3 regions of the Peribacillus sp. R9-11 genome follow, and region 1 is predicted to be linked to each of the others. Evidence: riboswitches for the same ligand, from Rfam matches in the RefSeq annotation. Region 1 holds a riboswitch; each other region holds the start of a gene.

Region 1 (3,290 bases):
AGAAAGATGGGATTTGAACAGGTTTTGGAACTTATTCCAGCAGGTGAAAAATATTATATTACCATGGACATTGATGGCCTCGACCCATCGATCGCCCCTGCGACAGGCACACCTTCTCCTGGAGGCCTGCTTTATGATGAAGTCAACGAATTACTCCATGGAATTGCAAAAAGAGGAGAAGTAATCGGTTTTGATATGGTAGAAGTTGCTACTCCTTACGATCATACGGGAATAACTGGACAAGTGGCAGCGCGCCTCTCATTAGACTTGCTTAGTTATGTTTTAAAAGAAAAAGAGAGAAACCAGGATGCAATCAGCGATCATCAAGAGCAGAACTTCATAAAGAAGCATTAGTCTGTTAAATTTGAAAGCGTTTGCTGATATAAAGTGATTTTCCTCCGTTTTATCTTTTCTTAGTTTCCTGAATATGTATAAAAATAGAGGCGAAATCATAAAAAACACTTATGTAAATAATTATCTATTTAGAATATTTAGAGTATTTCAAAAAACGTATAGCTGTTGACGATTGTGGGAGAGTGCAATGTAGACAGCCACCGAAGGAGCAAGTTCCAAAAAAAAACCTTGGAACAAATCTCTCAGGTATAAGAACCACAATGGGACGCAACTCTGGAGAGCGCGTTTATAAAACGCCACCAAAGAGGAAGACTCTTTTTAGCATAGAGTTAAACTCTCAGTTAAAAGGACAGAGAAGGGAATGTTGCCAACGTTATCACTTTAAATGTTTTTGTTCTGGTTTGAATTGTACACCAAAACAAGGGAAGTTAAGTGACTAAAACTATTAAGCACATTAAAGATAACTTCGGTATTGAATTGGAGGTTTTTCTTTATGATTTCCAATAATAATGATTACGTAAACAGAGGATGCTTTTATCTAGAAAGCATCCTCTGTAGTGTATATTTGAAAGGTATAAGTAGTTTGTAAAAGTACACTATTATGAACGGTGTTTATCGACTGTAAAAAGCAATCTACTCCTATTCAATTCACAATTCACTTGGGGTACTAGGGGCATATAATTTATGAACTGTCAGAAACCTCTTCTCTATATTTAAAATTCTGAAAATAAAGTTTTTTCAGATATTAATTGAAATTTCCATTAGAACCATTTATTATACAACTGTTAATGCAATTTTATATCAGCGGATGATAATTGTGGGAGAGACTAAACGCATTGTTTAGCACCGAAGGGGCAATTCCCAAAAAAATTGGGTATCAATCTCTCAGGTAAAAGGACCACAATAGGACGCGTCTCTGGAGAGAGCCATGAGCCACCAAAGGAGTTAAACTCTCAGGTAAAAGGACAGAGGAATGATAGGAGAACACCTATCTTTCCTCTGCCCTTTTTATGCTGGGGAAAGATAGAACAAACGAAAAAAGGAGGATTGTGCTATGAAATTTATTAAAGAATGAGTCTTTCTTTTCAATTTTCCTGACTACAACTTTTACCTTAGAGAGTATCTGCAATTGGTTGAACGCAATACCTTTATCTTTTCAAAAGCTTGGTAGATTATTTCGAGGTTTGCACCAGAACCAGAATATTTATCAGCAACATATTGAGTGTATTATTATATTAAAATTGTAAGCGTTTTCTTTGTTGGATTGAATAATAATATGTCAAAATTTTATCGGAATATTATTATTCAATTATCTGGAAATTAGGGAGTGGGAAATCATATGCAGGAACAAAAGTTGGAGAGAGGCCTAAAAAACAGACATGTACAACTCATCGCTATTGGTGGGGCAATCGGAACGGGATTATTTCTTGGGGCAGGAAAATCTATTCATTTAGCAGGACCATCAATTTTATTTGCTTACTTGATAACAGGCGTCATTTGTTTTTTAATCATGCGCGCTCTTGGAGAACTACTCTTATCTAATTTGAACTATCATTCTTTTGTTGACTTTGTAAGAGACTATTTAGGTAATATGGCAGCATTTGTTACTGGCTGGACCTACTGGTTTTGCTGGATTTCAATTGCAATGGCCGACTTAACAGCAGTTGGTCTTTATACCCAGTATTGGTTTCCCTCCGTACCACAGTGGATGCCAGGTTTAATTGCGCTTGTCATTTTGCTATTTATGAATCTAGCAACCGTAAAACTTTTTGGCGAAATGGAATTCTGGTTCGCATTAATTAAAGTTATCGCTATTCTAGCACTAATTGTTATCGGTATTTTCATGATTATTAAAGGCTTTTCCACAGATTCAGGCGCAGCCAGTTTCACGAATCTATGGAGCCACGAAGGTATGTTCCCAAATGGAATAAATGGATTTATCCTCTCATTCCAGATGGTAGTGTTTGCGTTTGTTGGTATTGAACTTGTAGGACTTACAGCAGGTGAAACAGAAGATCCAGAGAAAGTTATCCCAAAAGCAATCAATAATATTCCTATTCGGATTATAATTTTCTACATTGGCGCACTTATTGTCATTATGAGTGTTTATCCGTGGAACGCAATCATCCCATCGGAAAGCCCATTCGTCCAAGTATTCGTGGCTGTTGGTATCGCTGCAGCTGCTGGTATCGTCAATTTTGTCGTCCTAACATCGGCTGCTTCGGCATGTAACAGCGCAATCTTCAGTACAAGCCGGATGATATACTCACTTGCCAAAGATAAAAATGCACCTGTGCCATTTGCAAAACTTAATGCCCGTAAAGTACCTTCCAATGCATTGGCCTTTTCAACTGTCGTCATTCTAACTTCCGTTGTGTTGAACTATTTAATGCCAGAAGGAGTATTTACGTTAATTACAAGTATTTCTACAGTATGTTTCATCTTTATTTGGGGAATTACTGTCATCAGTCATTTGAAATACCGCAAAACAAGGCCAGATCTAGCGAAAATGAACAAATTTAAATTACCACTTTATCCAGTTTCTAATTACTTGATCCTTACTTTCCTAGCGTTCGTACTTGTTGTGCTTGCACTTTCGGAAGATACTCGTGTTGCCTTGTTCGTAACCCCTGTTTGGTTTATTTCGCTGATTGCGATTTATAAGATGCAGAAAACGAAGGCAAATCATGCTGATCAGTCGAATCAGGGAGAGGTAGCGGAAAATTAAGAGGCAACGGACAAAAGTCAGTGACCTACTATTAACTTTACCAAAATAGTCAACTTGCAAAAAAACGATGATAAAAGCAGCCGTGAGTAATCTGGACGACCATAATGTGACATTCATAAAGTAAGAATTTTCAAAAAAATAATGTTAACGCTTACAAGAAAATCTTGACATTCTTATTTCCACCAATTATTCTAAATATAATAAAAAT
Region 2 (3,290 bases), 840 kb from region 1:
CCATCTGAAATAGGCTTAAATTTGGAAACAGCGTCGTACAAGGCTTGTTCAGTTGGAGAAAATTCAATGATGATTGTTTCCACCTGCCTTTTTGTCCATTCAATTCCAGTATCAGCCCGTCGGTTCCGAATCATAACAGTGTTGACGAGTTCCTTTAGGTGCTCATCCTCAATAACATTTCGGCCTTTGCCTTTATATTTCTCAGAAAAGAGTGTTGCATTTCCCAAGTGTCCCGGTTTCAATAACGAAACAAGATGGAAAATTTCTTCGACTTTATTTTGAATTGGCGTAGCTGTCAGCAATAAACAAAATTTCTTTTTCAGATTTTGGACAAATTCATAGTTCTTCGTTTTATTATTTTTAAGTTTATGAGCCTCATCAATAATGATAAAGTCATATTGCTGATTAAAAATGATATCTCGATGGGGAGCTCGTTTCGCTGTATCAATGGATGATATAACAACATCGCATGATTCCCACACATAGCTTTTTCTTTGAACAACAGCCGGAATATGAAACTTGGTATTCAATTCAAAAGCCCATTGACTTACAAGTGAAGCGGGGACAAGAATTAATACTTTTTTAACAAGACCACGGATCATATATTCTTTTAGAATCAAGCCAGCTTCGATTGTTTTCCCGAGACCTACTTCATCAGCTAAAATGGCTTTTCCATTCATCTTTTCAACTACCTGCTTTGCCGCTTCCAATTGGTGGGGAAGCGGGGTGAGCTGTGGAAGATGCTTGGGTGCCTGTAAACCTTCAAAATCAGGAATAATGAGGTTTTCTTCCATTTGAACAGCCAATTTATAAAGCTCCCAATTACCCCATGGACCGTCATTTTCCATCTTTTGTAGAAACTCGTCATTCCAATCAGAACTGAAGGATATATTAATTTTCATTGAAACTACTCCTTCTAAAATCATAATTTTCTTATTTAAGGTTGAAACCCGAACATTTTATATGTGAAGTAAGAAAAATATTTCTCTGTAAAAGATATTGCAGAGAAAAGTTTCTTAAGGTAGGATGTAAGTATATTTAGAAAATTCCAATTTCCCAAAACGCTTAAAAGATGAATGTAGTTCATGTTTTTCATAGTATGGGCAACCGCCTCTTACTTTATCCCAGATTAACAGACTAGAGATCATTCATTAAGTTCTGAAGTTTTAAGGAGAGTTGGTAGAGAAAGCATTTTGTAAATGCACAGAGGTTTTACTAACTATCAGTAGGATTAATTACTTTCCTAATTGGTGGAGACACATTTATATGCGGGTGAAGATAAGGGGAGAGACTACGAATGTAGCGCCGAAGGAGCAAACTTAGCAGTGAATCTCTCAGGCAAAAGAACTCTTATTGGACGCAACTCTGGAGAGCGCCGCTCGTTGCAGGACGGCCACCAAAGGGGAAAACCTATTATATAGGTAAACTTTCAGGTTTCAGGACAGAGAAAAAGCTCTTTAGGGCTTTCTCTGTCCTTTTTTGTGCCCTTTTTTCCACATTATGAATCAGGCTGAGAAGTATAAGAAGATCTGACAAAATGGAAAGAAGCTTTTAGAAAAGTGAGCAAAGTAAATCTAAAAAATCTAAGGGGGGTCATTTTTTGACCAATTTAAAAAGAACACCACTATTTGAGGTTTATCGTGAATACGGAGGAAAAACGATCGATTTTGGCGGCTGGGAACTTCCTGTCCAATTTTCGGGTATCAAGGACGAACATGAAGCAGTTCGTACAAAAGCTGGCTTATTTGATGTTTCCCATATGGGTGAGGTTGATGTGAAGGGCCCAGGGAGTCTTGCCTTTTTACAAAAAATGATGACCAATGATGTATCAAAGCTAAAACAGGGCGGAGCAATTTATACGGCTATGTGTTATGAAAACGGCGGTACTGTTGACGATCTTATCATTTATAAAAAGGCAGAAGACGACTATCTGCTCGTGGTCAATGCCGCCAATACAGAAAAAGATTTTAACTGGCTACAAGCTAATTGTTCAGAGGATGTCCAACTTTCGGATGTATCAAGCGATTATACACAGTTGGCACTGCAGGGACCTTTGGCAGAGAAAATATTACAAAAACTATCTAATGATACACTTTTGAGTGAAATTGGCTTTTTTAAATTCAAGGAAAATGTCCTGATAAATGGGCTTTCCACGATGGTTTCACGTACAGGATATACGGGTGAAGATGGTTTTGAAATATATAGCAACAGTGAAAATGGCCCGGCCCTTTGGAGAGCTATTCTAGATGCAGGAAAAGAAGAAGGGATACAGCCGATAGGTTTAGGGGCACGTGACACACTCCGCTTTGAAGCTAAACTTCCGCTTTATGGACAGGAGCTTTCACCGGATATTACCCCAATTGAAGCCGGGATTGGTTTTGCGGTTAAAGTGGATAAGGAAGCCGACTTTTTCGGGAAAGCCGTTCTTACTGAACAAAAGGAAAAAGGGGCACAACGTAAGCTTGTCGGAATTGAAATGATTGACCGCGGCATTCCTCGTCATGGCTATAAGGTATACAGTGGGGATAAAGTCATTGGTGAAGTTACGACTGGCACTCAATCACCAACATTGAAGAAAAATGTAGGATTGGTACTTATCGATAAAGACTTTTCGGTGATGAATTCTGAAGTCGAAGTGGAAATTCGTTCAAAACGATTGAAAGCTGTTATTATACAAACACCTTTTTATAAAAAACCACGTAAATAGAGAGGAATGGTCATTAAGATGAAACATCGTTACTTACCCATGACAGAGCAGGATAAACAACAAATGCTGGAGGTAATAGGGGTCCCTTCTGTTGAGAACCTTTTCAACGATATTCCTGAAAGTGTCCGCTTTCAAGGCGAATATGACATTAAACCAGCTAAATCAGAGCCAGCCTTAATGAAAGAATTATCAAAACTTGCTTCTAAGAATGCTGATCTTAAAAACTATGCTTCCTTTCTTGGTGCGGGCGTGTATGACCATTATTCACCGGTCATCGTTGATCATGTTCTTTCCCGCTCGGAGTTTTATACAGCCTACACCCCTTATCAGCCAGAAATTTCACAGGGGGAGCTTCAGGCCATTTTTGAATATCAAACGATGATTTGTGAAATGACAGGCATGGATGTAGCCAACTCCTCCATGTATGACGGAGGGACGGCATTAGCGGAAGCAGCGATGCTTGCATCCGGTCATACACGACGTAAGAAAATTCTAATTTCAGCGGCAGTACATCCTGAATCAAGAGAAGTCGTTAAGACGTATGCGAAAGGTCAGCGAGTGGAAGTCATTGAAATTCCATTTA
Region 3 (3,290 bases), 2.4 Mb from region 1:
TCCAACCGTCCATTGTTCCAAATTCATGTCTTTTCCTTTTGAAGATCGAATACCTAAAAAGATTGATAAAAGTAAAAATCCTAAAATAATTAAGAGGGAAATATTCATTCCTGGTCACCTTCCCGATTTCTGGGGTCCAACTTATACATGATGCCCAAAATAACGGATGTAAGGACCACCCACATAGCCATCCAAAACATATTAAAAGGCATCCCTAATACATAAGGTTCTATTCTGTTAACAAACGGAAGAAATCCTAATATGCCTATAAAAGGAACTAGAGTAAGTATATATATAATCTTCATTAATCAAACCCCTCCATTCTAAGTGAAAAGTCATTCATATCGACTTACAGTACCTTACACTATTTTAATATAAAATTTACTGTGGCTGCAGTATATATTTTAGTAGCACTTCTCTGTGTTAGCAAAATAAATTGAAAAAAAGGAAGGGAGTGTCCCTTCCTTTTAATTCCTGCGACCATGAAAAATAGCTACTTTTTTTTCTGATAGTTATAGAGTACGAGTAGAAGAATGAACCAGATTGGCGTCATTAACAGTGAAAGTCGTGTAGCTTCAGCGAATAGCATAACGATTAGGATGAACAGAAATAATCCTAAAATAACGTAATTGATAAAGGGTGTAAAAGGAGCTTTGAATGTAGAATGGGCTCTCAAGTCCGGACGTTTTTTCGTATATTTGATATGTGAAATCAAGATGATGCTCCAAACCCAAATAAAACAGATGGCACTGATTGTAGTTACTATTGTAAAGGCCTGTTCAGGTATCATTTTGCTTAGCAATGCCCCTAGGGAGACGACGATTGCCGATGTAACCAAGGCATTACTTGGAACAGCATGTTTATTTAATTTTGCTAATTTTGCAGGAGCATCGTTATTATTGCTTAATGTATAAAGCATACGGCTTGTTGAAAATAAACCGCTGTTGCCGGCAGATGCAGCGGATGTCAGGACAACAAAATTGATAATCCCTGCAGCGATTGGAATGCCGATTAGTGTAAAGACTTCTACGAATGGACTGCTTGATGCATCCAGCCGTGTCCAAGGATTGACGCATAGAATGACGAGTATGGCACCTACATAGAAAAGTAAAATTCGGACCGGGATTTTATTGATGGCTGATGGTATATTTTTTTTCGGGTTAGCTGTTTCTGCTGCAGAAACACCAATTAATTCGACCCCTACAAAGGAGAAGACAACCAATTGTAAAGATAGCAGGAAGCCGGATACGCCGTTCGGAAACATGCCTCCGTGGCTCCAAAGGTTGGTGAGTGAAACGGTGCCAGTATTGGTTTTGAAGCCAATGACTAACAGGATGATGCCTACAATAATTAAGGCAACAATCGTGATGACTTTAATGAGCGCGAACCAGAATTCAAGTTCTCCAAACAATTTAACCGTCAATAGATTCAATCCTAACAGAATGACCAGGCATGCAAGAGCTGGTATCCATTGAGGGATATTGAACCAATATTGCATATAGACACCAACCGCGATGATATCGGCCATGGCTGTCATGATCCAACAGAACCAATAGGTCCATCCGGTCACGAATCCAGCCCACGGCCCGATATATTCGGTAGCGAATTCGGTGAATGACGTATAACCGGCGTTGGATAAAAGTAATTCCCCTAAAGCCCTCATAACAAAAAATAAGGCAATCCCTATAATAAGATAGGAAAAGATAATGGAGGGGCCTGCCAATTGGATGGCTTTACCGGATCCAAGAAATAAACCGGTACCAATTGTTCCTCCTATTGCAATTAATTGTACATGGCGATTTTTTAAATCTCTTTTCAATTCCTGTTTAGCCAATTTGAGCATCTCCCGTTGTTTATGATCTTAGTCGTGTGGAGCGTGATTCCACATTCCGTGTAGCTCGTTGTTTTCACCTCGCTTATGATATTGAATGGCAATATCTTGGATTTTGGACAATAAAAAAAGAGATTGGATACTACCAATCTCGTCAGGTTTAAGAATAACAATTCATCATTCGTTACTCTTCTGTCCTTTTGCCTGAGATTGTGAATCCTTCGGCGCTGTACTATGTACAGTCTCTCCAGAAGCTGCTCCTGCTATAGTGTGATCCATAGCATTCAACGCTTGCTAGTATGCGGTTGTAATAAATGTCCGTTTGTAGAAGAATTGAATCTTCCTTCGGTCATTTGTCATTATACTTAAATAACGTCAATATAATATTGGAATTCTATCATTGTTTATTCTATAGGTCAATATGGAAATTGGAAAGTTAGCGGTAATGTAGTTGCTGTATATCAACATTCTATAAAAGTAGTGATTGGAAAAGCCATAGTGACTGGAGCTGTTAGTTAACGGGTCCACTTTAAAATCAATACAAAAAACAACAACAAATTTTGTGGATATCGTTCCTCAGAAAAGTAGACTTCGTTTAAGCCTTAATTTTCCTTTTGGTGATATATATGAACCAAAAGGAAGCTGTAAGGGATGTTACAAACCCCTCGTGTCATTATTGGTATTTCACAATATTGTAGCTTTTCTAGGTGGTTTTTTTCTAAACAATTCATACCATAAAACTGGCATTTTAATCGCGATCGTTTTCCGAATAGTGTGATAATATTTAGGTAAAAAGGTGAAGGGAATTAGAGATGCTATGGCGATAAAGACAGTATCAATTGTTGGATTAGGAGCACTGGGCATTTTATATGGACATCATTTATCAAAGGAAATGCCGAAGAAGAATGTGAGGATTATTGCGGATACAGCTAGAATAAAGAGATATGTCCAGGATGGGGTTTATTGCAATGGTGAGCTTTGTGACTTTCATTATGTAACGCCTGAAGAAATATGCGAGCCTGCAGATTTGATGATTTTTACTGTTAAATTTAGTGGATTGGAAGATGCTATTGAAGCGGTGAAGAATCAAATTGGAAAACAGACGATTATTATTTCTGCTTTGAATGGGATCACAAGTGAAGCGATTATTGGTGAGGCGTATGGAAAGGATAAAGTCTTATATTGTGTTGCGCAAGGTATGGATGCTGTTAAAGAAGAAAATAAGTTGACATACGACCATATGGGCATACTCTGCCTTGGTGAACGGGAACCTGGATTGGTTTCAGAAAAGGTTCAGCAGGTGGCAGATTTTTTTGAAAAAATGAAGGTCCCATATGAGATAGATACGGATATGTATAAGCGGCAATGGGGGAAATTTATGCTGAATGTTGGTGTTAATCAAACTGTTGCTGTCTATAAAAGTAATTATGGTGAAATTCAACGAAAGGGTCATGCAAGA

Evidence for each region. A riboswitch is a leader RNA that binds a small molecule or an ion and turns the genes downstream of it on or off. The one in region 1 is predicted to bind glycine.
Region 2: another riboswitch for glycine. It lies ahead of gcvT (glycine cleavage system aminomethyltransferase GcvT); the one in region 1 lies ahead of RE409_RS14735 (amino acid permease).
Region 3: another riboswitch for glycine. It lies ahead of RE409_RS03035 (amino acid permease); the one in region 1 lies ahead of RE409_RS14735 (amino acid permease).

The regions. Positions count from the first base shown of each region.
Region 1 is NZ_CP133763.1:3,030,752-3,034,041, reverse strand. It holds gene speB (agmatinase) at 1-354, shown strand, start outside; glycine riboswitch at 520-622, shown strand; glycine riboswitch at 1,163-1,265, shown strand; gene RE409_RS14735 (amino acid permease) at 1,694-3,082, shown strand.
Region 2 is NZ_CP133763.1:3,873,836-3,877,125, reverse strand. It holds gene RE409_RS18785 (DEAD/DEAH box helicase) at 1-902, opposite strand, end outside; glycine riboswitch at 1,273-1,360, shown strand; gene gcvT (glycine cleavage system aminomethyltransferase GcvT) at 1,601-2,707, shown strand; gene gcvPA (aminomethyl-transferring glycine dehydrogenase subunit GcvPA) at 2,726-3,290, shown strand, end outside.
Region 3 is NZ_CP133763.1:636,679-639,968, forward strand. It holds gene RE409_RS03025 (sodium:solute symporter family protein) at 1-108, opposite strand, end outside; gene RE409_RS03030 (DUF3311 domain-containing protein) at 105-305, opposite strand; gene RE409_RS03035 (amino acid permease) at 494-1,834, opposite strand; glycine riboswitch at 2,014-2,092, opposite strand; gene RE409_RS03040 (ketopantoate reductase family protein) at 2,649-3,290, shown strand, end outside.